3 regions of the Propionispora hippei DSM 15287 genome follow, and region 3 is predicted to be linked to each of the others. Evidence: riboswitches for the same ligand, from Rfam matches in the RefSeq annotation. Region 3 holds a riboswitch; each other region holds the start of a gene.
What was found. A riboswitch is a leader RNA that binds a small molecule or an ion and turns the genes downstream of it on or off. The one in region 3 is predicted to bind cobalamin.

Region 1: it holds a riboswitch for cobalamin, as region 3 does, so the genes downstream of both, F3H20_RS05410 (TonB-dependent receptor) here and F3H20_RS14595 (OmpH family outer membrane protein) in region 3, are expected to answer to the same signal.
Region 2: it holds a riboswitch for cobalamin, as region 3 does, so the genes downstream of both, F3H20_RS12215 (NAD(P)/FAD-dependent oxidoreductase) here and F3H20_RS14595 (OmpH family outer membrane protein) in region 3, are expected to answer to the same signal.

What each region holds. Positions count from the first base shown of each region.
Region 1 covers NZ_FQZD01000007.1:189,077-200,150, forward strand. The annotation lists gene F3H20_RS05370 (ABC transporter ATP-binding protein) at 1-179, shown strand, start outside; gene F3H20_RS05375 (acyltransferase family protein) at 524-1,678, opposite strand; gene F3H20_RS05380 (YddF family protein) at 2,032-2,367, shown strand; gene F3H20_RS05385 (hypothetical protein) at 2,473-2,700, shown strand; gene F3H20_RS05390 (spore coat protein) at 2,712-3,026, shown strand; gene F3H20_RS05395 (hypothetical protein) at 3,149-3,727, shown strand; gene F3H20_RS05400 (PepSY-associated TM helix domain-containing protein) at 3,860-5,188, opposite strand; gene F3H20_RS05405 (TonB-dependent receptor) at 5,210-6,328, opposite strand; gene F3H20_RS05410 (TonB-dependent receptor) at 6,374-7,435, opposite strand; cobalamin riboswitch at 7,587-7,769, opposite strand; gene F3H20_RS05415 (ABC transporter ATP-binding protein) at 8,145-9,896, shown strand; gene F3H20_RS05420 (sigma 54-interacting transcriptional regulator) at 10,154-11,074, shown strand, end outside.
Region 2 covers NZ_FQZD01000020.1:54,291-65,364, reverse strand. The annotation lists gene F3H20_RS12225 (DUF1667 domain-containing protein) at 1-307, opposite strand, end outside; gene F3H20_RS12220 (NAD(P)/FAD-dependent oxidoreductase) at 309-1,574, opposite strand; gene F3H20_RS12215 (NAD(P)/FAD-dependent oxidoreductase) at 1,558-3,060, opposite strand; cobalamin riboswitch at 3,486-3,670, opposite strand; cobalamin riboswitch at 3,907-4,089, opposite strand; gene F3H20_RS12210 (SDR family NAD(P)-dependent oxidoreductase) at 4,229-4,987, opposite strand; gene F3H20_RS12205 (sirohydrochlorin cobaltochelatase) at 5,070-5,966, opposite strand; gene F3H20_RS12200 (sirohydrochlorin cobaltochelatase) at 6,159-7,193, opposite strand; gene meaB (methylmalonyl Co-A mutase-associated GTPase MeaB) at 7,452-8,573, opposite strand; gene scpA (methylmalonyl-CoA mutase) at 8,576-10,765, opposite strand; gene F3H20_RS12185 (methylmalonyl-CoA mutase family protein) at 10,765-11,074, opposite strand, start outside.
Region 3 covers NZ_FQZD01000030.1:17,081-28,058, forward strand. The annotation lists cobalamin riboswitch at 531-745, shown strand; cobalamin riboswitch at 1,017-1,230, shown strand; gene F3H20_RS14595 (OmpH family outer membrane protein) at 1,466-1,909, shown strand; gene F3H20_RS14600 (hypothetical protein) at 2,265-3,701, shown strand; gene F3H20_RS14605 (TonB-dependent receptor domain-containing protein) at 4,196-8,104, shown strand; gene F3H20_RS14610 (hypothetical protein) at 8,172-8,765, shown strand; gene F3H20_RS14615 (C1 family peptidase) at 9,019-9,915, shown strand; gene F3H20_RS14620 (hypothetical protein) at 9,962-10,978, shown strand, end outside.

The DNA.
Region 1 (11,074 bases), on a different contig from region 3:
CCAGAGTCATCGTCATGTCCAAACGGCCCGGTCGAATCCTCCGGGAGCTTAACACGGAATTTACCTATAAGATTAGCGGCGACAATTCCAATCGCACCCGGTATTCGGACCAGTTTCTTGAGCTGCGTGAGGAAGTCCTTAATCTAATTAATCGGCAGGAGTTAATGTATCAGGTGTAACTTTTCCAAGGAGAAAGAGTCCTGCTTTGGTGAAAGCAGCTTTAGGTTTTAAGTGAAAACGCCAAATACATACAATAAAGCGCTTCAGCAGGGAGATGCCGGCTGAAGCGCTTTACTTTGGGGTGTGCACAGAGTGCGTTAGATCTTAACATATCCCGAATGAGTGATACCAGCTCGTCGCGGGTTGTCGGTAGCCAAGGCGGCGGAGGAATACCAAAGGAAAGAACGCCGGCTCATGAAAGAAAAACAAAATGTCCGTCCTTGGAAATTGACAGGAAAATCAAGACGCCTTAGCTTGGCTGTACCGGCCTAAGGCGCCTTGCTGTTTGAGTTTTATAGGTGTTTTAAGAGTGAAGTGGCAAAGACTTTTTACTTTTTCCCAATGATAAAACCGGTTGAATGATGTATTCCGCCAACAGGAAACATAAAAGCAATGTGACGATGGAAACGCCGGTATATTTCAGCCAAATATTAATGTCCAGTTTTTGGACCAGACAGCCGATGGGAATAACGACACATTGGTGAATAAAATAGATAATATAGGAGTTGGCGGCAAGCCGGCGCCATAGGTAAGCGCTGCTGTCAAAGAAGTTTTGGAATACGGCGATCAGGCCAAAGGTTGCTGTCATGGCGAAGGTGGCATGAGTGAGGGCATGACCAATCTTAAATGGCAGGGGGACTTCGGGCATGAGCGTAAAGGTTACGCGGTACAGCAAAAATACGATCAGCATAATGACGGCACTGGCGCTCCAGGGGATAAGGCGGGGACTGTAACCGCCGGGAGTGAACCAGGACTGTTTCCAGGCATATACGCCCAGGCTGAAATAGCAAAGATGGAGCAGGAGCCTGACCGGTTGGATCATAAAAATATATTTTACATGCAGCCAGGTATCATTCCAAAAAAATAAGTTGGCACTGAAGAAGCAGGCGGCGGTAAGCAAGGCGAAAAAGGGAAAGAACCAGACTGGCGGCATACGCTTTTGCCGCGGCGTGCTCAGGTAAGACGGCTTAGCCAGATGAAAAGCGGTGAGCAGCAGAAAAAACAGGGTCAGGATGCCAAGAAACCAGAAGTGCCCCTGCTGATAAAAGGGGCCCCAGAAGCCGTTACGCCAGAAATCGAAAAAGTTGGGTGGGACCGGCATACGGCTGAAAAAGGTGCTGTAAGCTATCAAGGGAGCAATGAACAAGACTCCGCCGACCCAGGGAATGACGATGCGCCGCAGTTTGTCCTGCCAGAAGGCGCCAAGTCCTTTTTTGACCAGCACCATAGGCGCGAAATAACCAGCCGCTAAGAACATGATCGGCATAATATAAACATCGGTTTCCAGAATAAAGTAATCAAAGAAATTGCTTTTTTGAATGTCGTTTACTGTCCACCATTTGAGGTCCCAGGTGGTATAGCCCATGCCGATGTGGAAGATAACCATAAGCAGAATGATAAATGCTTTCAGATTATCGAAAAAATATAAACGATTGCGGCTGATTGCTTGCAGTTTCATGCTATTCCTCCCCGAGCAAATTTACTTGTGCTGTATTTCTTCCACAGCTAACGGGCAAACCCCTCTTGAAATTATAAAAATATTCTATTAAATCGAGTTTGTAATAGCTGGTTATATCAGGTGATACTTAGTGGACCTTTTATGGTATACTAATGATAATGTCCGACTTCTAGTGCTCTGTCTACTCTGAAAACGGGCTTTTGCCCGCAATGCTTTGTTATTGCCGGCTTACATATGTCCGATGTGGCGCCTCCTCCGCCTTATCTTGCAAAAATTCACGGGGATTCTTTTACACTTTCAAAGTAGACAGACCACTTGGACCGGTTAGGAGTACAGGTAAGGAGAAATGATCCATGACAAATTGTCAACCGATTGCTATTTTGAATGGCCCTATCGTGACGGCAGACGGGAAGTATTCCTGCCGGACGATCAGTTTGCAGGAAGCCATAGATCTGGTGCAAGGTGCGCCGGAGATTGTTTCGGCCGTGGGGCATGAGGCTACGGCCGAGCTATTGACTGAATTGTTTAATCGGAAGATTAGTTTTAACCGGATTAATTTTCAGCAAGCAGCGGGGCAGGATGCCCTTGTGTTTAAGCTGAACCGCCGCTCGCCGGAAGGCGTAGTTCTCACTAAAGCTGAGATTGAAAAAATCGGTTATCAATTTCAACTGTTATCGCGCATTTCTTAGCACATGGCCGTCGTAAGACGGTCTTTTTGCCGCCCGTAGCCATTTTACCCTGACGGATTATATTTATATTTCGGGGAAGGATATCCATAAAGGAGGGATTGCCTGATGCGACAACTTGCCGCTATTGAAATCCTGGCGTTAACCAAAAGTCTGGAAGGCGAAATGCATGCCTTATCCATGGCTAAAACCAGTTTAATGAATATGAAGGATGAGGATTTAATAAGTGTAACCCAGTCAGGAATTAAGGCAACCGAGATACGAATAGCCAGGCTTCAGGAGTTTATTGCCGAAAATAATATAGTTCCTAATATCCAACGGAATACTATTCAGTAGAGGTGAATACTATGGCATCATTAATAGGGTCGATATTTTCCGCGGGCGATATGGCATCGGACCAGACGATGGCCTATATGGCGGCGGTAAGCGCAGCCGGGACGGCCAATGCTTATTTTTCAGCTGCTGTAGTGGCTGTGACCCCGGAGGTCAGGCAGTTATTTAGCGAATTTAGTTCTGAGATGTTAATGGGACACGGGCAGCTTCTTAACCTAATGCTGCATAAAGGCTGGATGAATCCTTATGATGAAACCAATCGGCAATTGCAAAGCGTATTAACTCATTCGCTGCAAGTACTGCCTTCCGAGCATCAGCACAGTATATAACAAACAAAACCTGTCCAGCTTTTGGACAGGTTTTGTTTGTGGTAGGTATTTATTTCGACAAAATGTGACCGGGAATTCTGGGTATAATCAAAGGGAACTTTAATTTTGAATGGAGTGTTGTTATGAAAAAAAACGTTCTTCTAACAGTTCTTTGTTTACTCGCTCTTGTTATGGGAAACAGCGTATTAGCCCAGGAAGCTCCTGATTCACAGAAAGTATACAATATCGCGATTGTGCCGTACTTTAATTCAACCGAGGAGAAGGCAGGGTATGTAGAGGAAATCGTTAACGGCAAATATACTGAACAATACTCCAATCAAAATTTTCATCGGGTTCCTTTAGTGGAAGTACAAAAGGCGTTGAATGAAGCAGGCTATGATGTCTCTAATATGGAACTTCCCGACAAGGATGTCTTAGCGACGGTGGCTAGGCAAACCAATGCCGATTATGTTATTGCTATGGAGATTTCAGAACTGATTACGACCAGACATCTCAGTTACTTTCAGAATAAAGTGGTAACTAAGACCAAGCTGCGTTATAAATTCTATAATGCCGGGCAGGATAAGGTTACATCCTTCCAGGTGACCGGGTTGTCCGAAAATAAAGCGGTATTTGGTTATACCGGCTACAAAGATCCGATCACCAAGGCCTTGAACCAGGCGCTGGATGATGCCAACCAAAAAGTTATGACCTATTTATAGACAATGATAATTAAAAGACCTGCTTACGGTCTCGATTAACAGGCAGGCATAACAAAACTCTCATCCGTAGGGATGAGAGTTTTGTTATGCCGCAGTAAAGCAGCAAGTTATTTGTAATAAACCTATGGAGAGTCAGCTTGTGATTTTGTTCTTATACCACATCATGGCAAACAGCAGCAGTGGCAGGAACAGAGCCAGGGCACCGGCCAGCTCGAAATAACCGCCGTACAGTGATACAGCGAGTCCTCCCAGCGGGAGAAGGCCGAATATGGACAGGATAGCCCAGCCGGATTTTACCATGACGGGTACTGTTAAAGGGGGAGCCTGACGATAGACGGTATTGTTCCAACGGGTCAGCCAGACACAGATGCCGGAGATAATCATGGCCATGGTGATGAGACTATAAACTGACCAAATGATTTTTGTCGCCAGTAAAGCATGATTGTGAGTGTGTAAATTGACAAACACGGCGGTAACCGGTAAATACCAGGGAAGCGGCTTGCGAAAACAGGACGCAGGGCCGCTCTTTTCGCCGGCAGACGCGGCAACAAACAGGGGTTGTCCCATAAAGTCATCCGGACCTGCCGCTAGCGGCTTGATATAAAGGGTATATAGATTGCTCTTCGGTTCCGGCATTTTGAGAAAAATGACAGCTTCGTTGTCTAGGGCCTGACTGGCCGTTTGCAGTGCTGTCCAGGGTGGCACGGTTACCTGGTTTTGACTGTAAGCCGGTAGCTGCTGCGCTGCTTCACTGCGTGCTGCAGTGAGATAGGAGCTGTAGCCTAAAGAAAATAGGACGATCATCACCCCGCTCAGGCATAATACCAGAGCCCACATCCCGGCTGCCAGCCCTGTGAGTTTATGCCAGTCGGACCAGAAAATGCGGCGGGAGTGATTCCTGAGCATGCCCGCTGCCAGTTTTCTTAGGGGAGGGGCATAAAGCCAACAGCCTGATAAAAGAGACAGGCAGCTTAGCAGGCAGAAAAAGCCTAAAAAGAGCATTCCTTCCCTGCCTAACCCTAAACGTACGTGCAACGAGCTGAGTAATTGCAGGCAATCTTGCAGAGCAGGATATTTTAGTGAGAGGGTGCTTTGATCGGTAAAAGTCTGTGTCTGCACATGATAGGCAAGCTGTACTTCTTTTGCTGTATTAGCTGCTGAGGGATGTTTTTTATCCTCCAGGTCCTGGAGACGAAAGATAAGATCGCCTTTATCGGCCTTAGCGGAAATGGTTTTGATCGTTTTTTGCGGATAGTCTGCCTGTATGGTCTGAATGCCTTGTTCCAGCCCCTGCCAAAGGGTGGCATAGCTCAAGGGCTGCGGATTTTCCGGCGGCCGAAGTTGATTCCATTCGTTGATTTCCTCTTTGAATAAAAGCGGCAGTCCTGTCAGGCAGAGCAGCAGGAATAAGAGGGCGCAAATCAAACTGGTCCAGCGATGGATACGGTAAACATATTTCATAATTTTATATCTCCGATGCGGTTAGAGGGAATAATTCATGCTTAGACTATAGGTTCTGCCGCTGGTGGCTTCTGTTGCATAGAACTTACGATTAAACAGATTCTGGATGCCGAACTGAAGGGTAGCCTGGTCGTTCAGTTTATAATTCAGCGAAGTATTTATCACAAAAAAGGCATCTTCGGAATTATATTCGCCGGTAGACAGATCCGGGCTTTGCCGTTCACTGACATATTGCGCATCGGTTAGCCAGTTCACTTTATTTTTGCTATATTCCACGCCAGCGTGCAGCAAATGCTTGGGAATATCCCAGTTGCGGGTCGTTTGGCCGCTGGACGTATTTTCACCGCTTTCAAAGGTATAGTTAAGATAGGAAGACCAGGTTGGCGTCATTTTGCTCTTCAGTTCAAATTCGATACCTTTGGCAGTTCCGCTGTCTAAGTTATAGTAAGCCTTTACCGAATTTTTGATTGCTGAAACTATTTTATCTTCCGTTTTCACATGGAACAGGGTGACACCCAGTGAGGTTTTCTGATCCATTTGCTGCTTCATGCCGATTTCAAAGGTGTTTGAGGTCTCCGGCTTTAGATCGGGATTGGCTTGTATGGAACTCATGTCAGTGCCAGCCCGGCGGTATAACTTATAGATTGTCGGGGGATTGAAGGAATGACCGTAACTGGCGTAGTACTTGGTGCGGTCGTTCTGGGCATATTCGAAGGCTAGTTTCGGACTTAGCTCGGTGAATTCGGCAGAGGGATAATCCTGTTTGCTGCCACTGACTAAGCAGTAGCCGCCTTCTTTATTGTACTGATCCAGGCGCAAGCCGGTATACATGGTCCAGCGGTCGGAAGCGGCATATTCATCCTGAGTGAAAACGGCCCAGGAGTTGGTGGAACCTTCGCTTTGGGTGGTTAAAGCTCCCACGGTGCTCCAGTCGCGCCAGTGACTCAGCGCGTAAGAACTGTAAGTCATTTTTTCTTTTATCCAGCTAAAGCCGGAGACGATGGTATGGCGGTTGAAATCCCAGGTTTTTTGGGCATCCAGATTATAGTTTTTACTGGGATACATCGCTAAGGTGCCGCTGCCTGTCCAGTTGATTGAGTTGGCGGAGGAACCGGCTTGACTGTAGCCCTCTTTCGTCACATCGGACAGACCCAGCCCGACAGTGATCTTATTCTCTGTGTCTTCTTATTTCAGTCTGTGAAGGTCCTGCTCTCTTTCGCCAACATAGCCCAGATAAGCGGAAGGGGATAAGGTCACATAGGTATTGTCCTGAGTCCGGATAGTACCGTAGAAGAGAGGATTGCCGCTGCCGTCATAAGCGTAGGTGAAAGGGTTGTGATAGGCATATTGGTAGTTGTTATGCATGTATGAGTAGGACAGGGTTTTAGTGGTATCCAGCAGGTAATTCAGGTCAAGAAAGTAATTTTCGCTTAGCTTGCTTTTTTCGCCGCGACCGCCAAGTAGATAGGTCCCGTTGCCAAGTTTGGGGAGTGTTACATTTAGGGTGGGAGTACCTATAGTCTTACCAGGTGTAACGTAGTAACCGGAATAGCCGTCTGTAGAACGCTTTTCATAACCGGTATTGAAGGAAAGCTTATCGTTGGTGCTGCCGCCAATTCTAATTCCCCGCTGCCAGGTATTGTTGCTGCCTGTTGACAGGGTCAGATCGGTCTTTACTTCACCGCTGGCCGGAGCCGGCTTTTTGGTAATGATGTTGATGACGCCGGCAACTGCATGTCCGCCGTAGAGCGAGGAACCGGCGCCCCGGACAATCTCGATTCTTTCCACGTCGCTGATGGGGAAGGAATCCCAGGCTACACTGCCGTCAAAAGAGGTATTTATCTGTTGGCCGTTGTACAAGACAAGAATATTGCCGCTGCCAAAGCCACGTATTGACAGGGCATCCTTCACTTCTGCCGTAGGTTTCACATACAGGCCGACTTCATTTTGCAAGGCTTCCCGTAAACTGAAAATATTGCGTTTCTTTAAATCCTCAGCGGTAATAACCGTCACGTTGGCCGGTACATCTTTAAGTCTTTTGGCGACTCTGGTTGCTGTAACGATAAAGTCGTCGAAGGTATATTCGGGAATTTGGTCTGACTCTGTTGCTTTTCCTTCCGCCTCCCGGTTGCTTTCTGTTGCCACCGTCTCTGGCGAAGCTGTTTCCGGCGGAGCTGCTTGTACCGATGTGGCTATTGCCATACAGGCCAGCAGCATAATCCCTGATTTTTTTGTAGTAGAATACATGGTGTCTTTTTCGCTCCTCTGTCAATTTTGAAATAAAAGCAACCATACCTCTGACCGGAAGCAAATAAAAAAGAGCTTTTCCCATGCAAAGAAAAAGCTCATTGTTCATATTCACAATAAGTAAATCCCCTTCCCATCGCTCGCAGGTCAAACGGTGATTGCTAAACAGGCAGTTCTCCTGGCTCCAGTTCATAGCTCCTTCGCGCCTTCCCAAGGCTGTAGCCCCAGTGACATAATTGCGAATTTGCTCCCTGATACAGTGGCGGGACCGCGCTGACCTTACATCAGACTTCCCTATTAAGTCCTTTCGGACACCTGTTTCAAACCATATGAAATTTTTTCAATCTTTACTATGGGTTATCGTATCAGTTGGTTTTCCTGTTGTCAATGTATTTTCGACAAAATTTGCTATGATCTTAGGCCGGTTTGGATAAAACGAAATGCAGGACCCGTGGCATTTGCCACATCAGGATAGTGTTCAGAAGAGTTGACAGATGGAATAATGGCAAGAAACCGTTCGCCGGAAGACAGGCGGTTCTTATTTGTTTTGAGGGGAAATTCTGTCTCTTTTTGCGCTTGCCTAGAGGAATATGGTAAGATGGAGACAAGGGGTGTTTTTCAACTACACGGAATGTTCCCTGAAAGCGCTTTTTACGGGACCTGCTGCCGGTCTCGAGCGCTGCTTAGTTTGTGTACAATGGAGGTAACTATGTCGATTTGGTCCAGTTTTATTCAGTATTATAAGCCATACCGGCGAATTTTCTTTATCGATCTGGCATGTGCGTCCGGGGTGGCATTGGTTGATATTGCCTTTCCCCAGATTCTGTATTATCTGACTCATTACGTGTTTGTCCGCAGCGCGGCGGAAATTTTGCCGATTCTGGGCTGGATCGCTGCCGGTATGTTTTTTCTGTATGGTATCCGGTATGCATGTCAGTATTATATTACCACCTGGGGCCATATTATGGGCGCCCACATGGAAAGCGACATGCGGCAGGATTTATTCGACCACTACCAGCGGCTGTCCTTTTCCTACTATGACCGTAACAATACCGGGGAGATGATGTCCAAGCTGGTATCCGACCTGTTTGATATTTCCGAGCTGGCTCATCATGGACCGGAGAACCTGTTTATCTGCAGTCTGAAAATCATCGGTTCTTTTGCCCTGCTGCTTTTTCTAAACGTTAAGATGACCTTGATTCTGGCTGTTGTCACCGGATTGATGATTGTTTTCAGTATCTATAAGAATCGCCGGATGAAGGCCGTGTTTATGGATAACCGGAAAAAGATTGCCGGCGTCAATGCGAGGGTACAGGACAGCCTGGCCGGCATCCGGGTGGTTAAATCCTTTGCTAACGAGGATTTGGAGCGGGAGAAGTTCTGTGACAGCAATGAACAGTTTTTGGATTCGAAAATCAGCAGCTATCAGATTATGGGAACCTTTCAAGCCGGCAATGGACTGTTTCAGGGTCTGCTTTATACAGCGGTTTTAGTCAGCGGTGGCTACTTTGTGGCCGAGGGAGCATTGCGGGGGTCCGACCTGGCGGTGTATGCCTTGTATATCGGGATTTTTATGAATCCCATTGATGTGCTGATCAACTTTACCGAGCAGTTTCAACGGGGCTATTCCGGGTTTAAGCGGTTTTTAGAGGTCATTCACACCACGCCGGAGATTTTGGAGAAGCCCCATGCCATGCCGCTGGGGGAAGTGAAGGGAAATATTGAGTATAAGAACGTATCGTTTCACTATAATCAAAACTCACAAGTGCTTGACGATGTGAATATTTCTATTGAAGCCGGCAAAACAGTCGCATTGGTGGGACCGTCAGGCGGCGGCAAGACAACGCTTTGTTCCATTCTGCCACGTTTTTACGATGTCAGCGGCGGTGCTGTGTTGATTGACGGCAAGGATGTGCGGGACGTTACGTTGAAATCGCTGCGCAGTGCCATTGGCATTGTACAGCAGGATGTCTATATGTTTGCCGGTTCGATTCGGGAGAATATCGCCTATGGCCGGCCCGAGGCGACGGAAGCGGAAATCATGGAGGCGGCCAAACATGCCAACATTCACGATTTTATCATCAGTCTTCCAGAGGGTTATGACAGCTATGTGGGTGAACGGGGTACCCGTCTGTCGGGCGGACAGAAACAAAGACTGGCGATCGCCCGGGTATTTTTGAAAAATCCATCCATCCTTATTCTCGATGAGGCTACGTCTGCCCTGGATAATGAAAGCGAACGCTATATTCAGGCTTCGTTGGAAAAGCTCTCCAAGGGCCGGACGACCATTGTAGTGGCCCATCGTCTGAGCACCATCCGCAATGCTGACGAGATCATCGTTATCAATCAGAACGGAATTCAGGAGCGGGGCAATCACGAGGAGTTGCTGGCGAGAAACGGTCTGTACGCCAAGTATTACAATATGCAGTTTGAAGGATTGGATGAGTTGCAGCCGGACTGATATGACCGGAATTTGGCCGGCTGCAACGGAAGTAAAGAAAGGCATAGAGAAAGAAAAGGACTGTTTCAATATAGGGTTGAAACAGTCCTCTTTGCAATTGCCGGATTTTTTATTTTGACGCATCTTGCGGTAAGTTGCTTATAAGTATTACAATAAAAATATTGCAAAACTTGTAAACTTTACTTTTATTTGCCTGTTTTGCGTAGTGCGAACGGAAAAGGGAGTTAGCTTGCTTATCGGAAGGGAAGTGAAATCTTGTGAAGCGAATTGAAAAAATTTATGAGTATATTTGCGAACAGTCAAACGAGTATACTCTGGAGCAACTGTTAGGCGAGGCCGGCGTGGACGCAGCCGCTATTTCGGAACGGCTGGGCATTTTACGGAACAATGTCAGTATGGAACTGAACGTATTATTTAAAATGGGCAGGATTATTAAGATTAAAGGCAGACCGGTCTTGTATTTCGATAAAGAGACGCTGGAGCGTTTGTGCGGAAAAAAGCTGGGGCCGGAACCGGTTGAAGTAAGCAGCCTGAAAGAACTGCTTGACGAGAACGAAGATGTCTTTTTGGAGAAAAACCCCTTTAAACATTTGATCGGCGTAAACGGCAGCTTAAAGGGCCAGGTGGAACAGGCCAAGGCGGCCATCCTTTACCCGCCCAACGGACTGCATACTTTAATTGTCGGGCAAACCGGCGTCGGAAAGACCCTGTTTGTCAATATGATGTACAATTACGGGAAATTTTGTGAACGCCTTAAGGAAAACGCGCCGTTTAAGGTATTTAACTGTGCCGATTACTATAATAATCCGCAACTGTTGGTATCGCATATTTTCGGTCATGTGAAAGGAGCCTTTACCGGCGCCGACGCCGATAAAAAAGGGATGGTTGAAGAAGCAAACGGCGGGATTTTGTTTCTCGATGAAATTCACCGTCTGCCGCCGGAAGGCCAGGAAATGATTTTTTACTTTATGGATACCGGCACGTATAACCGGCTGGGCGAAACCGACCGCAAGCGCCGGGCCAGGGTGCTCATCATTGGCGCGACAACCGAAGAACATACCTCGTCATTAATCAAAACATTCATTCGTCGCATCCCGATCGTAATTACCATTCCTCCTCTGCAGGAGCGTCCCGTCCGGGAGCAGGTGGATATCCTGAAATTCCTGCTGACCAATGAG
Region 2 (11,074 bases), on a different contig from region 3:
TAATATCTCCTTCAAAAACAGGCGCCATAACCGTGATTTCCGCCAAAGCACGGGCACAGGCCAAAACTTCTTCCTTCGGCAGCGGAGTACGGGAAATAACCGGCAGCAGGGGCAGCGCACCGCCTTCCACCCGTACCGTGGTAGTCAGTGTTCGTTTCGGTGCAGTTACCTCCTCCTGAGCATAGCGAACACCACGGGGGCAGCTAAATCCGCTAATATCGGTAATTTCATTTCGCTGAAAAACAATTTTGCCGCTGCAGCTCAACGGACAAACAATACAATGCAGTTTTTCTTCCTTATAATTCATATCATTCGCCTCCCTGGTTAAGTGATATAATAATTTCCTGCTCTATTCCGGCCAGCTTAGCGGCGGGAATTTCAACCATGATCATTTCTCCCGGTTTAACAACAGGCAACTTGCGACTAAGCAAAGTCTGGCCGTTGCTTTCTACCGCCAGCATAACTTTTTGCGCCGGTTGTTTCACCCGTAAAAACAGCTTTGCCGGAGCAGGCTCTGTCGACACGGTGAGTTTTTGCGGCACCACCGTGCGTATGCCGTTGCCGGAAATTACCTGAACGGTTGTTTCACCTATAGGTAACCTGTCCCGAGCATACAGGGCAGCAGCCCGGCCGGCTATGGCCCCTTCCTCGGATACAGAATCCACCAGATCATGGACATGCACCACATTACCGGCCGCAAAGAAACCCGGTGCCGAGGTCTGTCGGTACTGGTCAACCACCGGACCGCTGGTCACCTTGTCCATGTCCACCAGCCGTTGCGACAGTTCATTCTCCGGAATGAGCCCGACCGACAGCAGCAGGCAGTCACAGGCTATGTCAAATTCGGTGCCTGCCACAGGTCGCAAATTTTCGTCCACCTTGGCGCAGGTGACAGAGGTTACCCGGTCACGGCCAGCTACCATTGTGATGGTGTGTCCCAGATACAGGGGAATCCGATAATCTTCCAGACACTGCACCACGTTACGTGTCAGCCCATTCGAATAGGGCATCAGTTCAATAACCGCCTCAACCTTGGCGCCCTCCAGCGTCAACCGCCTGGCCATAATCAGGCCAATATCGCCGGAGCCCAGAATAACAATACGTTTTCCCGGAATACAGCCTTCCATATTAGTCATGCGCTGGGCGACTCCGGCGGTAAACACACCGGCCGGTCGCTCCCCGGGAATCCGGATGGCGCCACGGGTGCGTTCCCGGCAACCCATGGTAAACACAACGGCCCGGCAATGAATTTCGCATAAGCCGTCCTGCGGGTTGACGGCAATCACTGTTTTGTCAGACTGCACATCAAGCACCATAGTATCCAGCATCACGCGAATCGACTTTTTCTGTCCGACCATTTGGATATACCGTCGGGCATAACCGGGACCGGTCAGTTCCTCTTTAAACCGGTGCAAGCCAAACCCGTTATGGATGCACTGTTGAAGAATACCGCCCAATTCGCGGTCGCGTTCAATAATCAGTATATTTTCGGCGCCTTGTTCGGCAGCGCTATAAGCGGCGGCGAGGCCGGCCGGTCCACCGCCGATGATGGCTATGTCAACGAATTGTTTCACTTTGATTTCCTCCGGCATCAACTGGAATTTTGTCATAAAACAAATAGGACTGGGCCGTTTCCTTACGAATGGCGGTTAGCGGCACCTGCAGTTCACGGGCCAGAATAGCGGCCACCTTGGGTCCGCAGAAACCACCCTGGCAGCGGCCCATACCGGCGCGGGTCCGTCTTTTTACACCGTCAACCGTTTTCGCCCCGCAGGGAGAATGAATAGCAGCCACGATTTCCGCTTCGGTAACGGTTTCACAGCGGCAAATAACGCGTCCGTATAATGGATTTTTACGAATGAGCGTTTGTTTCTGCTCATTTGATAATTCACGGAATACAATTTTGGGTTCATTATGGCTAATAAATTTTTTCTTAGGCAGCAGCAGCAAACCACACTCTTTTAAAAGTTCAGCGACAAGCTCGGCAATGGCCGGAGCAGCCGTCAAACCAGGCGACTGAATACCGGCGGCATGAATTAACCCGTTAACAACCGTTGATGGACGAATCACAAAATCATCGCTATCGGCAACAGCCCGCAGACCGGAAAACTCGGTAATCGATGCATTCAGCGGTATAGCCGGGAACAAACGTTTAGCGCCTGTGATAACCTCCTGGAAACCGGCGGCGGTTGTCGCCAGATTTTCTTTGACGGCTATCGTCAAATTCTCCTCCTCAGGCATATTCTGGGCGTTCGGTCCAATGAAAGTATTACCGTGTACGGTAGGTGCAACTAAAATACCTTTCGAGTGCTTGGTTGGTGTGGGAAATAGTACGTGGTTCACTCTGGGTCCGGCGTTTTTATCAAATAATATATATTCGCCTTTGCGCGGAGTAAGGGTAAAGCTGCTATCACCTGCCAGACGGGCGACCGCATCGGCATAAAGTCCAGCGGCATTGATGACATAGCTGGCTGTAATCGAGCCTTGCGGTGTCCTGACCCCGGTAATCCGGCCATTGGTTATTTCCATATTGGTAACAGGACATTCTGTAAGAATTTGCACACCATTTTGGGCAGCGTTTTCGGCAAACGCAAGTGCAGCGTCAAACGGAAGAAAGATTCCTGTTGAAGGCGCCCACAACGCGCCTTCAGCGTTCACTAAGCCGGGTTCCTTGGTCAGCACTTCCTCCCGGCTCAGCAAGGCCAGCCCAGGCACCTGGTTCTGGTTTCCCCGGTTCAAAAGTTCCGCTAAGGTCTGCAGTTCGTCTTTATCAGTAGCAACAACCAGTGAACCTATCCATTGGATGGCAAGAGACAACTCCTCCCGCAACGCATGGTACAGAGCATTACCCCGTACATTTAATCTGGCTTTCAGCGTCCCCGGTTTGGCATCAAACCCCGCGTGAAGGATGGCACTGTTTGCCTTGGTGGTTCCGGCGGCCAGTTCCGGTTCCTTTTCCAGCAAGACAACGCGTAGCTGGTATTTGGCTAATTCCCTGGCAATAGCCGTACCAACGATGCCGCCACCAATGATAACGATATCGGATTTAAGTGTTGACATATTTTCACTCCCTGTATGACTGCAATAGTTAATTAATAGAAAAAATAAAAAAGCCGGATAAACATCTGCCGTTCAGACATTTATTCGGACTTCTCTTTGTTCTGTCCAGCTAGGGAGCCATTGATTTATTCCCACTGTACGTCCAGACCGACAGTCTCATAAATCAGAGGTTCCCTATTAAATTGTATTGGTCATAGCTTTATATTTACCGCCATTCGATTATTTCGACCATTTCACCGTTAAACATAAGATAAGAACATATTCGTACTTATGCAAAAAAGCAGGTTTCCTTTATGATCAACCTCACAGCCGTTAAAGTTGATTACAAAGGAAGCCCGCTCCTTCAGCCGTTTTCGGACACCCCAAAAACAGCCTATGCATATAGACTTTCCGTCATAATCGCCTTCCCGTCGCTCGCAGGTCAACCGGTGATTGTCAGATAGGCAGTTCTCCTGGCTCTGCGTCATCGCTTCTCCAATCCTTCCCAGGATGAATATCCCAGTGGCCTTGCCTTTTGGAGTCGCTCTTCATTACAGTGGCGGGACCGCACCGGTCTTGCACCGGACTTCCCTATTAAGCCCCGCAGGGCACCTACCTCTTTGCGTATTTCGTTTTAAAAATCCACAACAACTGCCCGCTCCAATCCGGCAGTCGCAACCGGAATCCCCCCTCACAATATAAAATAGGTTTCTTTTGTCATCAACTTTCGCCTGCTGCCGAAAAAATTGATTACAAAAGAAACCTATCTTCAAAGCGTCATACAAGATGCCTAAAAAGAGGCAACCCAAAGACAGCCTATGCATATAGACTTCCCTTATAATCGCCTTCCCGTCGCTCGCAGGTCAATCGGTGATTGTCAGATAGGCAGTTCTCCTGGCTCTGCGTCATCGCTTCTCCAATCCTTCCCAGGATAATATCCCAGTGGCCTTGCCTTTGGAGTCACTCTTCATTACAGTGGCGGGACCGCACCGGTCTTGCACCGGACTTCCCTATTAAGCCCCGCAGGGCACCTACCTCTTTGCGTATTTCATTGTATATTCATAACTTTCTCATTTAACATATCATGCAGCAAACAGGAAGTCAAATAAAAAGCCTTCTATATAATGTATACACAGGCTAAATATTGAATACAGTATTCTCTATTCTTTTGTTTGTCCAGCCAAAATCCTTAACAGGCGGTCAGTCCGCCATCGACCGACCATAAGGCACCGGTAACAAAAGCGGCCTGCGGCGAAGCCAGAAACAAAATTACCTGAGCCACCTCATCGGGCGTTCCCAAGCGTCCCAAGGGATAAATACCGGCCATATCCCGCAGTGTTCTTTCCCTGTCCGCGACCTGCTCCAATTGTTTTTCCAGCAAAGGGGTCTGAATATCGCCGGGGCATACGGCATTGACCCTGATGCCATAGGGCGCCAGCTCCAGCGCCAAAGCCTTGGTAAAAGTGTTGACAGCCCCTTTTGCCGCACAATAGGCGGTGCACAGCCAGTTGCCCTGCAGCCCGGCATCGGAAGAGACATTAACAATAGCGCCGCCCTTGCCTTTCTTTAATTCCGGCACAGCAAACTTAGCAATAAAATAAGTCCCTTTCATATTCACATCCATGATCGCTGCATAATCATCCTCGGTAACCTCTTCGATGACTTTCTCCTGATAGGCACCGGCACAATTAACGACAATATCCAGCCGGCCCATAATCCTGCAGGTTTGCATGACCGCTTTCTGACAGTCAGCTACCTTAGCCACATCGGCTTCGATATAGCAGACTTTTCCGTATAAGCTTAATTCCTGTACCGCCTTTTCGCCTTTCTTCCGATCCCTTCCCACAACGGCAACCCCGGCACCTTGCTCCAGGAATAGCCTGGCTGCCGCCAGGCCAATACCGGAGGTACCGCCGGTAATGAGTACCGCTTTTCCCTGTATGTTCATTGCTTACCCCCTTCGTCCGTTTATCCTGACCGGACGGCCGCTAACTACGCCTTCTGGAAAAGCGTTCCCTCCGGTGCTTCTTCTATTCAGGAAAAATTTTTTTCTCCGCAATGGCATCTTTCACATGCTGGACATAAAGATCCTGAATCGCCGGGTTCTCACCAACCCCCTGCAAACAAACGCTTACTTCAAAGCCGGCGTCCTGCAGCCGGGACTGAAAAGAATCAGGCCCATCGCCTGCCATATCCTGTCTGGCATGTTCGCCGGCTACCAGCAGCAGCGGTATAAGAGTGATTTTCCTGATACCATCAGCCGACAGCCGCCTAATCAGTTCTGCCACACCAGGATAGCCTTCCACAGTGAATACATATACTTGTGCAATCCCCGCATCCTGTAGCTTTAACTGCAGGGCAGCATAAACAGCGTTGGACGGGTGCAGGCCGCCATGTCCCAGCAGACCAATCGCTTCCTGCTGTCCGATTGGCGGAAAAGTCCGGCGCATCGCCTGAATAGCTGCCAAATAGTCGTCCGGCACACCTTCCTGGCCGGCGTAATAGAGAAGCGGCCTGCCCAGATAAAGATTTTCAAAAGCCTGTTTATCCCGGTAAGCCTCCACGACCCTGCGCACTTTGTCATACTCATAACCGGCTTCCATGTGCAGCGGCTGGACAACCACCTCGCGAAAGCCCTCCTCAGCCAGGGCAGCCAGCGCCTGCTCCTCGGTCAGATACCGTATACCTTCCCTGGTGTTAATCCGCTCAATAACCCGCCGTGAGGTAAACGCCTGGCGTACGGTATATTCCGGGAAAGCCAGCCGGATCTTTGCGGTTACCTGATCAATGGCCGCTTGCCGGGCCTCCGGATAAGTAGTGCCAAAGCTCACAACCAAAATTGCTTTTCTATCGTTTGCTGTCTGTCCGGCAGACAATGGTACTGCTGCTTCCGATGATTTTCTGACAGTCCTTGCATCTATTTTCATCTTTTTAGCTCCGTTTCATCAATCATTGCTGTCACGCTGTCTCTGTTACTGCTTCCAGCCATCAGCCTGTTTTCTTATTTCACTATACTTTATAGTTTGTCCTGCTGTGATAACGATATAAATTTGACTAAAAAAACTCTCCCTGCGGCGTTTTATCGTCAGCAAGGAGAGTTGGAGAGGGCATAGCCAAATTTATTTCATCATCATGCCATGGCCTTTTTCCTTCACAGGAGTTGCGGCTTCCAGGGCATCCCACGCTTCGTTTGCCCGGTCGACAAACAGTTTGCGGATAGCTTCGTTTTCACCAAGACCATGAATGTACGGGGTGACTTTAAAGCCTTCTTTTTCCAGGATGGATTTATGCGATTCCGGTTCGCTGCCAGCCATATCGTTGTTGGCATGGTCTCCGGCCACCATCATCATCGGAATCAGCGTAACATTTTTAATACCCTGTGCCTTCAACTGAGGAATAACTGTGTCCAAATGAGGCCAGCCTTCTACCGAATAGACATAGGTATTTTTGAAACCAAGTTCAGTTAAACGGTCCTGCATAACGGCATAGTAAGCATTGGACGGATGCGGCGTACCATGAGCCATCAATAAGACGGCATCCTTTTTGCCAGTCTTAGGGAATTCAGTACTAAAGGCTTTCATAGCCTCAGTCACATCATCACGTTGGTTTTCCTGTCCCATCCAGTACATCAGTGTCGTACCCAGGGTCATTTTCTTGAACTGGCTCTTATAGATATCGAAAATAGCGGTGTCATAGGCATATTCCATACCCGGAATGACATCCAGCGAGGTCAGGGCAATACGGCTGTAGCCTTCTGCCTTAAGTTGGGCCAGAGCTTCTTCCGGTGTGGGGATTTTAATTCCTTCATTGGCCTGAATCCGGTCAACAATAATATGGGAAGTAAAAGCCAGCACCACTTTGGTGTTGGGATGAGCCGCCTGAATGTCTGCCACCGTTTTTTCAATGGTGGCCTTGCGGGAATCAGTAAAGGTTGTCCCAAAACTCATAACCAAAATAGCATCTTTATTTTCCAGGTTCTGCAGCGAAGGTGTTTCCGAAACGCGAACACCGATTTCCGCTGCCTGTTTCAAGGCCGGAGTGGCATCCTTTACTTCCGGGTTTAACTGATAAGCGGCAAAGCCGGTTGCCGTCAAGCCCGTCATCATAGCACATACCACAGATGCAATCAACAGTTTCTTTCCACTAAATCTCATTGTCTCTACTCCCTTATACATTGAATTGCAGGAGAAATAACCCTGGTGCTCCTGCTAGTCACCGGCTAGACAGTTTTTAACTTATCCAAGAACCTTTCGCCTGTAGGCGACACCTCTCCTTCTATGATAACCTCTTCAATTTATTATTTGGCAGTCTTTTTGCCCTTGTCAGCCAAGACGGACCGGCTCAGGGCGCAGTGCGAAAAGGAACCTTCGCAACTGGCCTGATTTTTCAATCCGTTGACGACAACCGGGCTATTATGACTGCTCAAACATACCAATTAACCGGTTAACCGCCATAGTAGCCGAGACCTTGCCGGTGATAACATCCTGTTCCACGGCGGTCTTGCCGACCCGTACGGCCGGATTTTGGAAAAACAGATTATGCAGGTGCTCCTCCACCATAGAGTACACCCAGGAAAGAGTCTGTGCCTTACGACGTCCTTCGAACACACCGGAAGCCCCCATCCTGTCCCGGAACTCACAGACCACCGACCAGATATCGTCAATTCCCTCGCCGCTCAACGCTGAGCAGGTATAGGCCTTGGTCTGCCAGCCTTCGGTTGCCGGACGCAGATAATGAAGAATACGTTCATAGTCCACCCGGGCGGCCAGAGCACGCCGTCTGTTATCGCCGTCGGCTTTATTGATCAAAATGGCATCGGCCAGCTCCATGACACCTTTCTTCATGCCTTGCAGTTCATCGCCGGCACCGGTTAACACAATCAGGAGAAAGAAATCCACCATAGACCGGACGGTGACTTCACTCTGTCCGACTCCCACCGTTTCCACCAGGATGACATCATAGCCGGCGGCCTCACAAAGCAGCAAAGTCTCCCGGCTTTTCCGGGTTACGCCGCCCAGCGTGCCGCCTGATGGCGAGGGACGGATAAAGGCCTGTGGTTCCTTGGACAGATTCTCCATCCGGGTTTTATCACCCAGGATGCTGCCCTTGGTCACACTGCTGCTGGGGTCAACCGCCAGCACCGCCACCTTGTGCCCGGTTCGGCACAACCGGCAGCCAAGAGCTTCAATAAAGGTACTCTTGCCGGCGCCCGGCACCCCGGTAATGCCGACCCGCAGTGACTTTCCCGCATAGGGCAGCAATTGCTGCAGCACCTGCTGGGCCATATCCATATGAGCCGGGGCATTGCTTTCAATCAGGGTGATGGCCCGGGACAATAAGACTCTGTCACCGGCCAGCACACCCTGCACGTAGTCTTCAACCGTCAGTTTTTTTCGTTTTACGGCAGCCGCCGTCTGTCCTTCGAGCCGGCCCTGCGGCAGGCCGTCATGCCCGCCAGCCACACCGGTCATGACCCGGCAGGCAAATTCATTGCCCGCATCCTGCGGCGTCCACTCCGGTTTATAGGTACTCATCGTTACGCCTCTTCCCAGTCCAAGCGGTTCATTAATTCTTCCAATACCTTTCTGGCAGCGACCGGAATAATGGTTCCCGGTCCAAAAATAGCAGCGGCACCATGTTCTTTCAAATATTCGTAATCCTGGGCCGGAATAACACCGCCGGCTACCACCATGATATCCTCGCGGCCGCGCTTTTTCAGTTCTTCCACCAATTGCGGCAGCAGCGTCTTATGTCCGGCAGCCAGCGAACTCATGCCTACCACGTGAACGTCATTATCCACCGCATCCTGGGCCGTTTCCTCCGGTGTTTGGAATAACGGTCCGATATCCACGTCAAAGCCCAAATCGGCAAAGGCCGTAGCGATTACCTTGGCACCCCGGTCATGTCCGTCCTGGCCCATCTTGGCAATCATAATTCTCGGCCGGCGGCCTTCCTTGGCTTCAAAGGTATCGGTCATTTTCCGTACTTCGGCAATTTCATCCTCATCGGCAAATTCACTGCTGTATACTCCTGAAATGGAACGGATCACCGCTTTATGCCTCCCGCTGACTTTTTCCACGGCAGAGGAAATTTCCCCCAGACTGGCTCTGGCCCGGGTAGCCTTAATCGCCAGATCCAGCAGATTGCCTTCGCCGGTTTCCACCGATTTGGTAATCGCCTCCAGGCAGGACTTCACCCGGTCCTCGTCCCGGTTGGAACGAAGTTTTTCCAGACGCTTGATCTGAGCTATCCGTACAGCCGTATTGTCAACTTCCAGAATGTCCAGCGGATCTTCCTTATCCAGGCGGAACTTGTTTACACCGACAATCATTTCCTTGGCGGAGTCAATGTGCGCCTGACGGCGGGCGGCCGCTTCCTCAATCCGCATTTTGGGCAGACCCGTGTCAATAGCCTTGGCCATACCGCCCAGTTCTTCGACTTCCTGGATATGAGCCCAGGCCCGGCGGGCCAGTTCATCGGTCAAAGCTTCCACGTAGTAAGAGCCGCCCCAGGGATCAATAACCTTACAAATTTGTGTTTCATCCTGCAGATAAAGCTGCGTATTCCGGGCAATCCGGGCCGAGAAGTCGGTCGGCAGGGCAATGGCTTCATCCAGCGCGTTGGTGTGCAGTGATTGGGTATGCCCCAAAGCAGCCGCCATGGCTTCAATACAGGTCCGTGCCACATTGTTGAACGGGTCCTGTTCGGTCAGGCTCCAGCCCGAAGTCTGCGAGTGGGTTCTGAGCGCCATGGATTTCGAACTTTTCGGTCCGAACTGCTTGATGATTTTAGCCCACAGCAAGCGGCCGGCCCGCATCTTGGCCACTTCCATAAAATAATTTTTACCCATGGCCCAGAAGAACGACAACCGAGGCGCAAACGCGTCAATCGCCAGGCCAGAGTTTACCCCGGTCCGGATGTACTCCAGTCCGTCGGCCAGCGTATAGCCAAGCTCAATGTCGGCGGTGGCCCCCGCTTCCTGCATATGATAGCCGGAGATACTGATGCTGTTGAACTTCGGCATAAACTGTGAGGTATAGGCGAAAATATCGCCGATAATCCGCATCGAGGCCGTCGGCGGATAAATATAAGTGTTACGAACCATGAATTCTTTTAAAATATCATTCTGAATCGTGCCTGACAGGACTTCCTGCTTTACACCCTGTTCCTCGGCCGCCACAATGTAGAAGGCCAGAACCGGCAAAACGGCACCGTTCATCGTCATCGACACCGACATTTTATCCAGGGGGATGCCGGAAAAGAGAATTTCCATATCCAGAATAGAATCCACCGCCACGCCGGCTTTCCCCACGTCGCCGACAACCCGGGGATGGTCCGAGTCATAGCCGCGGTGCGTCGCCAGGTCAAAGGCAATAGAAAGCCCCTTCTGACCGGCGGCCAGATTACGACGGTAAAAGGCATTACTTTCTTCCGCCGTGGAGAAACCGGCATACTGCCGGACCGTCCAGGGGCGGGTTACATACATCGTGGGATAAGGCCCTCTTAAGAAAGGCGGAATTCCGGCCATATAAGACAGGTGGTTCACATCCTTCAGATCGGCCTCAGTATAAAGAGGTTTTACATCAATCTGCTCCATGGCCCGCCAGTATAATTCTTCAAAGGACTTGCCTGTTTTAGCCTCAAGCTGCTTTTTCCATTCAGCCAGATTGGCCGGTCCATTTTCTTTTTTCAGTGACATGTTGGTAAAATCAGGTTTCTGATACATTAGGCAATCCCTCCTGCTTTCTGCAGCCAGTCAAGTATCTTGTAGCAATTGGCGCGGATATGGATGAACTCGTCTACGCCGGCTTCCCTGTAGACCGGTTCAAACTCCGGTGCCGGCGCCCCGGCCAGCATAACCAGCATAGATGGGTTACCTGCCTTGATTTGCTTGGCCAAAGGCGGTACCAGTTCCGGATAGGTATCGTCGGTGGAGCAGATAATGACTGCCTTTGCTCCCGAGGCAAGAGCCGCCTCTACCGCGCTGTCCACATCGGCAAAACCGTCATTCTTTAATACTTCAAAGCCGCCGACT
Region 3 (10,978 bases):
TGACGGTAGGCTTATTAAGATGAGCCTTTTCGCCTTAACAGCATGTAGGTTCTTAACCCGGCATTGACAGCAGGCGGCTTTGAAAAAAGTAAAGCGTCAATTGTTCCGCCGGACGGAACGATTGACGCTCTTTTGTTTATCGGCAGGTCGTATAACCAAGGTAACCACTGATTAATTCACACTGTGCAGCTAAGTGGTCCACCAACTCTGAAAATACAATTCCTTTACGGTCTTTTTTCCGCAAGGCATTGTTGTTGTCGACTTACCTATGTTCGATAGGTGCGTCTCCTCCGCCTTGCCTTACGAAAAAATTCCCGCAAACTAATTTGCACTTTCAAAGTTGGCGAACCACTAACGGAGCTTTTTCCGCCTGGCTGCGTCAGCAAAACCTTGCAATAGGGGCCGCTATTCCGGCGGTTTACTTCCTTGCCAGACGAAAAAATCTCTCGCCAGGCCGACAGGTTTATCTAATCATTGGTTGCCTAGCATATCGATGCGCAGGCCGGCATAGGATGAGAAAGTGACGAAAACTATATAGCGTTGGGATAGGTGCCCTACGGGGCTTAATAGGGAAGCCGGTTGAAGGCCGGCGCGGACCCGCCACTGTAATGGGGAGCGAACTTGCAGTATAGTGCCGATCTTAAACTTGATCGTACTGTACTCTGCCACTGGAGCGAACGCTTTGGGAAGGTGCAGGGGAGCGAGGAACCAAAGCCAGGAGAACTGCCTTATCCGACAATCACCGTTAGTGTTGTGGCAAGTTCAAAATAGGAGCTTGTTGCCACACGAAACCCGCGATGGATCGGGGAGGGGATTACGTTTTGGACTAGGCTGCTTTCTGCCTGGTCGGCGTAAGCACACTCCCGTAAAGGGAGTTTTTTTATTTGGTACGCCTGGACCGCTGGACCTGGTAAAGGGTTAGCCGTGTACAAGCTTTGCGATGGCTTTACACAACAGATTGGAGCTTATAGTGAGGCAGTCGCGCAGTACCGCATAGGAAGAAGAAAGTAACACAACTATATAGCGTTGGGATAGGTGCCCTACGGGGCTTAATAGGGAAGCCGGTTGAAGACCGGCGCGGACCCGCCACTGTAATGGGGAGCGACTTGCAGTATAGTGTCGATCTTAAACCTGATCGTACTGTACTCTGCCACTGGAGCGAACGCTTTGGGAAGGCGCAGGGGAGCGAGGAACCAGAGCCAGGAGAACTGCCTTATCCGACAATCACCGTTAGTGTGGACCAGTTCAAAATAGGAACTTGTTGCACACAGAACCCGCGATGGACCGGGGAGGGGATTACGCTTAAAACCAGGGACCGTGTCCGCCTGGTTGGCGTAAGCACACTCCCGTAAAGGGAGTTTTTTTATTTGGCAGGTTGCTTTGTAGCCAAGGCAGGGGTTAGCCGTAGACAAGCCCCGCCGCCGGCTGTACATAACAGATAGAGATTATGGTAAGGAGAGAGTATATGAAAAAAATATCCCCAATGATTTCTCTGGTGGCAGCGGTCTTGCTCCTGGCCGGACTGATTGCGCCGGCCCCGGCTCTGGCCGCTAAGGCCGCCCCGGGACCAAGCGTCGGCTATGTCGACCGGCAGCAGGTTTTTAACAGTTATCCCGGCATTCAGGACCTCCTGCGGCAGATTCAAAGCATGCGGGAGGCGGCGCAAAAAGACTATGACGCCCGGAGCAAAGATCTGTCGCCCGGGGAGCGAAAAGCGCTGAGTGATACCATCGCCCGCGAGGAAGCGCAGCGGGAGGACGCCCTGATGAAACCGGTAGGCGATAAAATCGAGGCGTCGATCAAGGCGGTAGCCGGAGAAAAGGGCTTGCCCGCCATCGTTGATGCAGGAATCATAGTCTATGGCGGAGTTGATATTACCGCCGACGTGATCGCGAAAGTAAAACAATAAGCAACAGCAATGGCCCAATTAAGCCTAACCGTCCTGTCCGGCCGTGATAACGACGCCCGGACAGGCTGCGATAGGAATTCGGATCCAGGGAGGTGAGTTCTTTTCCCATGAGCAGTAAGGAAGAGACCTCAGCGGCCGATAAGCTGTTGGGGGGCGCAAGGTAAGAAAAATAAAAAGGGTGCTCCGCCGACTTTGAAACTGCAAATTAATTTGCGGGGATTTTTTCGTAAGGCAAGGCGGAGAAGGCGCGCCTATCGGACATAGGTAAGCCGACGACAACGAAGCTTTACGGAAAAAGACCCGTGAAGAAATGGCAGCTTCAGAGTTGGTGGAGCACTCGGGAGAGGTGTTTAGTATGTCAAATGTAATTGCGACGTTTTATAATTTTGGAGAAACTGGTGCAAATAAGGGACGTGTTAGACTAATTTCCTCATCAGGTTCTACACCGGCAGTTGTCAGTGGTTCCGGTGTGGATATTACCAATACTGATCCTATCGCGTTTTACTTCAATGGCGGCAGCAGCACCGGGACCAGGGTGTTGCTGGTGCAAAGGCGCTATAATGCAAGCTATGTGCAGATTTTCTGCTATCTCTCAGTCTATGATCCCAGTACCTGGACGCAAACAGTAGCGCCCAATACAGCGGCCTATCAATACAGCGATAGCACAGACCTGCTCAATATCTACAACCTTAACTCCCCCGGCGGGACAGCCAGCGGCACGCTCTATGGCGCCGATTATTCCGCCGGCCGGGTGTTCAAGCTGGTTCATGGCAAAACCGGCGGTACCGAAACCCTGACTCTGGATACCCCGTATTATCAGTTTGCCGCCACAGGCTCCGGGGCTACCGCTTACAGCGTCGATACGGTATTCAATACCGAATCCTCAGTAGATTATGTCTACGCGGTAGCGCAGCAATATGCCGTATCCGGTTCCGGTTCTGACCCGGCTAATTACACGTACTACAACAGTATCATTGTTAAACTGGATGCCGGCACTCTTGCACCGGTTACCGGCGGCGGCCCGTCGGCCACTCTGGCGCCCAATGTGTTCGACCTCCAATATTACGGCGGCAATCTCTATGCAACCGCCCTGGGCGGCGCCCAGTGGTATGGCACCGGCACCTCATACCCGAATACTGTAAAATGGAATTACGCTTCGCGCATCCAAAAGGTGACTACCGGTCTTACCGTCACCGATCTGGTCCGTCCGGCCAATGCCTCGGAGACTGGTAGCACATACAATAACGATAAATTCGATATTCGTGCTTTGGGCCTCGTTTCGGATGGCACTGCGTATATCTTGACTGGTTCCTATTATACGGAATCAGCTTATAATTATTTGTTAAATGGTCGTTTGTGGAAAGTGTCGGCGAGCACTTTGTTTGCGGCAAGTAATGCCTTGATCAGCAGTTTATCTGGTGCCACTGCTATTGAAAGTCTTGCAGATCTTCCGGGCTTCATGTGGGCTTTACTACCTGCAAATGATCTTAGTAAAGTATGGGGAATGCTTGGTGATAATCTCACTATTTATGATGCAACCGGTCTTGTTGGTGATCCCATTGATGCGGCTAACGCATCTGAATGGGTTGATGGTAGTGGTGATCCCATTGGCAGTCCGGCATTCAATGCTATTTCCCTGGCGACGCCTTCCATTAGCAAGCTGAAAGCCGGCGCAGCGCCTGCTTCCATCAAGTCGGTGCGTGGTTTCGTGCATCCATTGCTGGCTTCCCGCGCCGGTATCAAACCGGAAGATTTCGACAAATTTATCAGTGCCCATTTTGCTAAACAATAAGTACCAGCTCTAAATAAGGGGCGGAAAATCCGCCCCTCTTTTTAACTGTTTTAGGAGGAAGAGTTTTGCGGGGGAAATATCGTAAAAAACGCATGGCCAAGGCCCTTAAAGTATGTTCGTTGGCATTTATGCTTCATATTATTTATACCATGCCGGGTTATGCTGCTTTGCAACTTACAGAAATAGCACCAAGTTCTGATGATATTAATATTAATTCAAAATCTTCATATACGATAGGTGCGGGAGATGCTAAAACTACCTATTCCAGTGGTTCGCAGTCACCAGGGGGGAGCTACACAATCCCTATTACTTTGAATTCAGGCAGCACCTGGCGCCCTTTAGATTCAACGAGTAGTTTAAGTGCAACGAATTTAGTTATGAATTCGGGCAGCACGATAGATTTAGCCTATAAGTATAGTGCCGGCAATGATTATACAAAAGACAATGTTCCTACCGGAAGAAAATTTTGGGAGATTACTACAACAGGATCAAGGATGCCGGCACGCACACTAACCATAACGAATGGCAGCTTTGGTGACAATGTAACGTTCCGCCTTAATCTTGGTACTAAAAATTCACAGCTTAAAAGCGACGGGACATACGCAGCTTCCAAAGGCTATAGTGATGCTGTTTATCTTATGAGTCCCACACTGATAGATAAAGATTCGGAAGCAATGGTGAATGTAAACCTAGAATATATATTAAATAAAAACTTTGGAGCAGGTAATACCACCGGTTTTTCCTGGGATACAGTTACTGATACCATGCTCAGGGGAAAGGTAGAGGGCGTTTTTGGTATTTATGACACCAATATAGACAAATTTAATGTTATAGGTACAGCAACGAATCAAGTAGATGGGGCATTAAATAAATATATCATTTCAACCGAGCTAAAGCTTGACGAGGAAGATACTTCAAATGGTACTACCTATAGAGACTACTCCGTCTACTGGACGGCGCAACAACAAGACTTTCTATCCCAAGGCGCCTACTCCGCCGCCAACGCGGCCCTGGCGACACGCAATCTGTGGCGCATTGAAGACGGCCTGTTCTGGAAGCGCGGCGACGACCGGCGGTTTGCCGACAGCAGCATCGTCCGGGATGATTTCAGCGACCGGGAAAGCGTGTGGGCCAATACCTGGCGGGGCAAGTACACCTATGACGGCGTGCAGAACTCCCGCTTCGGTCAGATCTATAACGGCCTCCAGGTCGGCTACGATAAGCTGCGGAACAGGGAACTGCTCGGCGGCAAAGTCTACAACGGACTGTTTTTCAGCAAAATGACCTCCGATGCCGATTTTAGCGCCCAGAATGCCGGCGGCGCCGACTATAACAGCGGTCAAGGTGATCTCGACAGTACCGGTCTTGGCGCCTATGCGCTCTGGGTAGGCAACAAAGGACATTACCTGGACACCATGGTGCGCTGGGGTACGATTAATAATACCTATACCTATACCGACTCCTTTGGCGATAGCTATCAGAAGGATTTCACCGCGAAAACCTACGGACTCGGCGCTCGCTACGGCCTTCGGATGGATAAAGGCAACGGCTGGTACCTGGAACCGGAGGCCGGTCTGTCTTACGGCGTCATGCGCTCCTTTGACTTCCGCCTGAGTAACGGCCTGAAATATGGGCAGGATCAAACGGACATGCTGCTCGGCCGCGCCGGACTGTCTGTCGGCAAACGCTACGGGCAGGGGGAGCATACCGGCGAAGCCTATCTCAAGCTGTCGGCCAACCATGATTTCCTGGACAACGGCAATGCCATGATGTACGCCATGCAGAACAGCTCGAATCCAAGTCTGAATGAAGTTGCTCTGGCCTCACAAAAGGCGGACAATCTGGCCGGCAAGGACACCTGGTACGATGTGACGCTGGGCAGTCATTTCAAGCTGGGCGACAGCCGGGACGGTTGGCTGGAGGTCAATAAATCCTTCGGCGGCCAGGTCAATACCGACTGGCAATTGAACGGCGGCGTTTCCTGGCGCTGGGGCGGCCCGGCGCAGACCGACAAAGCAGTGGACCGGACCTTCCGGAAATCCGGCGGCCTAAATTTGAACCAACCGGCGAACGGTTTGGCGACCGAAGTCAATGCGGAACTTCCTGCACAAGTGGCGCCGACAGCAGCAAATAGCGTGGTTACCACCCACACGTCTCAGGTAGCGCCGGGCAACGAAGGCGCCGCCCCGGACCAACCGGCTTCTGACACTGAAAAAACCGTCGCGGCAGACGGTACGGGCAGCCCGGAAGCAGCCGCTGCGCCGCCGCCGGGCGATACGAAGGAATTTACCTTCGCGCCCTTAGTCGTCGAAGCCGCCCGGCCGGACTGGGAGAAAAAGCTCTCGCCCGGTACGGTGTCCGTCATTGACGTGCCGAAATACAAAGGCGAACAGAAAACTTTGGCCGACCTGCTGCAAACGGTGCCGGGCGTCTATATCGACAAGCTCTCCGGCGGCGGCACCGGCCACTATACGACGGCCCGTATCCGCGGCTCCTCGGCCAGCCAGGTTAATATCTATATCGACGGCGTCCTGGTCAATACCGGCAGCGAGCAGGCGGTCAATCTGGAAAACCTCAACATTGACAACGTGGAGCGCATCGAGGTCTATCGCGGCTATATCCCGGCCCGCTTCGCCGGCGCGGCCATGGGCGGCGCGATCAATATTATAACAAAAAAACCGGATAAAACCGATAGCAAGCTCAGTTATGGCCTGCGTTCCTTCGGCGGCCAGAAGGTTAATCTGGAGACCACGGCGCCGGTAGGCGACGGTAGTCTGCTGTTCGCGGTGAATCATGAAGAGGCCACCGGTGATTTCAAATATCATAAAGTCTTGTCCCAGGATGACGTTACAGGGTGGGAGCCATTGCCTGGTGGCGGTTTTGGAGTCAAATCAACTCTGCCTCTAACCCGCTGGCGTCAGAATAACGGCTATGAAGACAACAATATCCTTGCCAAATGGCAGGACGATAACTGGTTTGTCAAGCTAAACTATGTTAATAACAAAACCCACACGCCGCAGGCAGTCGGCTCCTATTTGGCCGACCTACCGGAACAGTACTGGCCCGCGTCCTTTAGTACGGCGCAAAGGACGATGCGGGACAGTACGGTGGATACGGAAAAAACCGAGCTGTCCTTCGGTCGCCGTCAGCAAACCGGCCAGGTGGAATGGGGCTGGAAGCTGGGTACAATCCATCAGGATAAAGAAGCGCTCTGGATGCGATATGGGAACGGCAACCGGGATTTTGTCCTTGGCGGCAACACCTTCCGCAATGACACCTACAACGCAAGTATTGACGGCACCTGGAAGATGGGCGAGCACCATCTGCTGGAATTCCTGACCACAGCCAGCAAGGAAACGATGAAGGTGAATTTTGACTTTGATCAATATTCCAGCACAGCCTGGAAAAAAAGCTTTGAGCATTTGTTCCTGCCGAAATATAATCTGAGCAACTACTATTTCCAACTGCAGGATACCATGAAGCTGGACGATGCCGGCAGCCTGACCTTTACGCCGCTGGTGCGGGCTCAAAAAGCCGATATCGGCATTGACGTGAAGGACGGCGAAGGCTGGTTGTACAGCTATAACCTGGGCCTGAAGAAAAAACTGAATGACCAGTGGACTACCTGGGCCACCTACGGCACCTATCACCGCCTGCCAAGCTGGTATGAGGTGTTTGGCGACGGGGTCAACCTGGTGTCCAAATGGTATGAATTCAACAGCGCGTCTAAATGGAGCCCGGAAACCTATGCGGAGCACGGCAAAAACTGGGATGTATCCGTTAACCGGACCGGCAAGCTGTTCGGTACGGACAACGACACTACCCTGACCTATTTCCACCGTCAGTCGGAAAACCTGTTAACCACCGTCTTTAATCCCTTGACCGGCGCGACCTGGTATGCCAATTACGGCGCCGGCAACATCCGGGGTGTGGAACTGAGCAATAAGCTGCATTGGCGGCGCTACGATTTTACCCTAAGCGCCACCTGGCAGGATTCGCTGATCACCAAGGGCTATACGCCGTATGCGAATATGAGCAATGCCGCCTGGGAAGGGCAGCCCTTCCCCTGGACGCCGGAGTGGACGTTCAATGCCAGACTGGACTACCGGTTCCCCGGCGATAAGCTCAGCGTCTTCGGTGAATACAACTGGACGGATGATCTTAGCTGGTATAATGGTTCAGGCGAAAGGGCCTATTATGAAGCGCTGGGACTGTTCAATATCGGTATGAAATACAGCTTTGATAAGCAATTCAAACTGATTGCCGGGATCAACGATATTGCCAACAAGGGGCCTGAACAACAGTACTTGTATGAGTCACATTCTGGTAATGGGACATTAGGCAATGTCGCCTATCCACAGCAGGGCCGGACCTACTATATGACGATGGAATACTCATTCTGAGGATGGCTTCGTGCGGCAGCTATGGCTGGCTGCCGCACGGAGTCAATCAACCAAGGAGGGACTAAGGATGGACGCTATACGTAGGCTGTTGATTCTAAAACTGGATTTGCGCGATGAAATGCGGGAAGTGGATACGCTCCGGCAAATCGTTGCGCAGACAGCCGCAGGCTTGGTAAGCGTGCAGGTTGCCGACTGCGAACAGCCGGAGGCTATGATCGCTGCCGTGACTGACGGCAAGCCGGACTGGGTCCATATTGTCGGCCGCAGTGATGACCAACAATTAATTTTTGCCGGCGGCAAGCAAGAAAATCAGAAAATGGACCGTATTCATTTGGTGAGAAATTTGCGGGAAACAGCGCCAACTCTTACATTAATTACGCTGAACAGTAAGCTGGACAACCGGGATTTGGGCAATATGGGGCAGCTTTATGCCATGCTTGGTATGGAACAAGGTTATAATCCTCTGGCTTCCCGTCTGTTTATGCCGCGTTTTTACGCCAATATCTGTTCGGGTCTGCCGCTGGCGTCTGCCGCCAAAGCGGCTATGGAAGCTATGCAGCAGGAAGTGGTGCAGCATGGCGGTATACCGTCCATGTGTTTCAGCCACACCATTGATCCGGAGACCTTTGCATTTTTGCCAAGAGAAACGGTAATGAATTAGTTTGGACGGGCTGCCTGGCAGTCGACGATGGTCGCGAATGCCGGCAACGGAGTGGTGAACAGGCTAGATGCCAGCGGCAGCGTGGCCTATCCGCAGCAAGGCCGGACTTGCCGCATGACCAGGCAGTACTTTTTTTAGCTGGCGGATCATAGGTAAATGAATAAGGAAAGTTGGTAAATTTGCAAATAAAAATGGAAACGCTGCTGCGGCATTTGGCCGGAGCAGCGTTTCCCAATGGTGAGGAGGTATGAAGATGAATGCCAGAATTATTCTGCCTGACAGCCGGGTGGTGGGTACGGGCTGGCTGCCGGCCCTGCCTGATCTACGTGATTACAATGAGGACCATCCCAATCTGCAGCAAACGTTGAAAAAGCTGGGAATGGACCGGGATACTCCTTTGCCGGACCGGGTGGATCTTAGGCAGTGGTGCTTACCTGTCCAGGATCAGGGGGCGCTGGGTGCCTGCACCGCTCATGCGGCGGCAGGCATGGTCGAGTATTTTGAGAATCGTTCCTTTTCCCGGAATATGACCGCTTCCCGTCTGTTTATCTATAAGAATGCCCGAAATCTACAGGGAGTGGCCGGCGACAGTGGCTCCTATATCCGGGATACCATGGGAGCTCTGGCCTTGTGCGGCGTACCGCCGGAAAAATACTGGCCCTACACTGATAAAGTACCTGACTTTGATAAAGAACCGACATCTTTTGTTTATGCGGTGGCTGACAACTATGAAGCGCTGCAGTACTTTTGCCATGATGCCGCCGGGGTTAATCAGGCTCCGGCCGATGTCCTTGGCAGCGTAAAAAAATACCTGGCCGCCGGAATTCCCAGCATGTTTGGTTTCTACGGTTTTGCTTCCTTTGCGGCGTCCGATGTACCCGGCGGCATCCCGGCTCCCGGTCCGGATGAACAGGCTCAGTGGGGGCATGCCGTGGCGGCTTTCGGTTATGATGATACGCTGGCAATGAAAAACACCCAATATAATAAGGAAACTGCCGGAGCCTTGCTGATCCGTAATTCCTGGGGCAGCGCCTGGGGCGATGCCGGCTATGGCTGGCTGCCCTATGAATATGTCTTGAACAAGCTGGCGACAGACTTTTGGTCGCTCTTAAACATGGAATGGATTGCCGCCGATCAATTTGGCCTGTAAAAAGAAACGATGGCAACGGCAGCAGGAGAAAGGGGGAGAGTGTTTTATGAGCCTGATTGACTGGTTCAGCAATTTGTTTGTCAAAGAGTCGAAGCATTATGTATTTGCGCCGGTAACGTCGGACGTGGAACGGATCGAGTTGAAAGAGGGGCAGCATTATCTCCGGCTGCGCCTGACGGAAATGTTTTTAAAGGATGACCGCAAATTATTCCGCAGCTATGTGCCGGTGGTTTCTTCCGTTGTCGAGCTGCAATTCGGCAGCAATGCCGCACAGCAGTTACCCAGTGTAGCCGGACCGCTTTCGCTTAATCTGAATGCAACTTCCTTAGGCAAAGGGGTGGAACTGAATTATGCCTTGACCAACCTGGTGCCTTACCGTGGCGGCACCGTATCCGTCAGCGCGGCCTTGCTGGCTTATGTGAATAAAGACTATTTTCAGCCGTTTATCACACTGGCCAACAGTATTTCCAGCCTGCTGACCAGCGGCCAGTTGTCAACCACCCTTAAAGTAGTCGACAGCGCGGTCAATAGTCTGCAGGACCTCCTGGACGGTGGTGACAAGGACATTCGTCTGGTGTATCATAATGAATATGCCGGTACGGACAGCCTGGGCGGTGTATCGCTGACAAACGGCTATTTTGTTGTAATAAATGCCGATGCCGGGCAATTTGCCACGGAAAAGCTGCTGGTTAAAGCTTCACGGCTTTGCTATGGCGAGGATGCGGCAGCGGCTAAACCGCTTACCGGTTACGACTATATGCTGTTTAGTGTGGAAGCGGCGCTGTACCGGGACGATTTCCGTTATTTTGACGAATACAACAGCTTACTCTATACAGCCATTGAAAAGGGCATGACCGACAGAAGCGAAGGAGACGCCGTCATCCGGGCGGCTATGCTGGCTGTGTTCAAATCGGACGATCTGACCTATGTCGATAAAACGCGGGTCGTGGCGGCTCTGAAACAGGAATATGAAGAGCGGCTTTCGCTGCAGGGAAAACCGGTTGACGGCAAGGAAGAATGGCTGCATAACAGAGCGTTGGCCATCGATCCGGCAGCGGTGGCT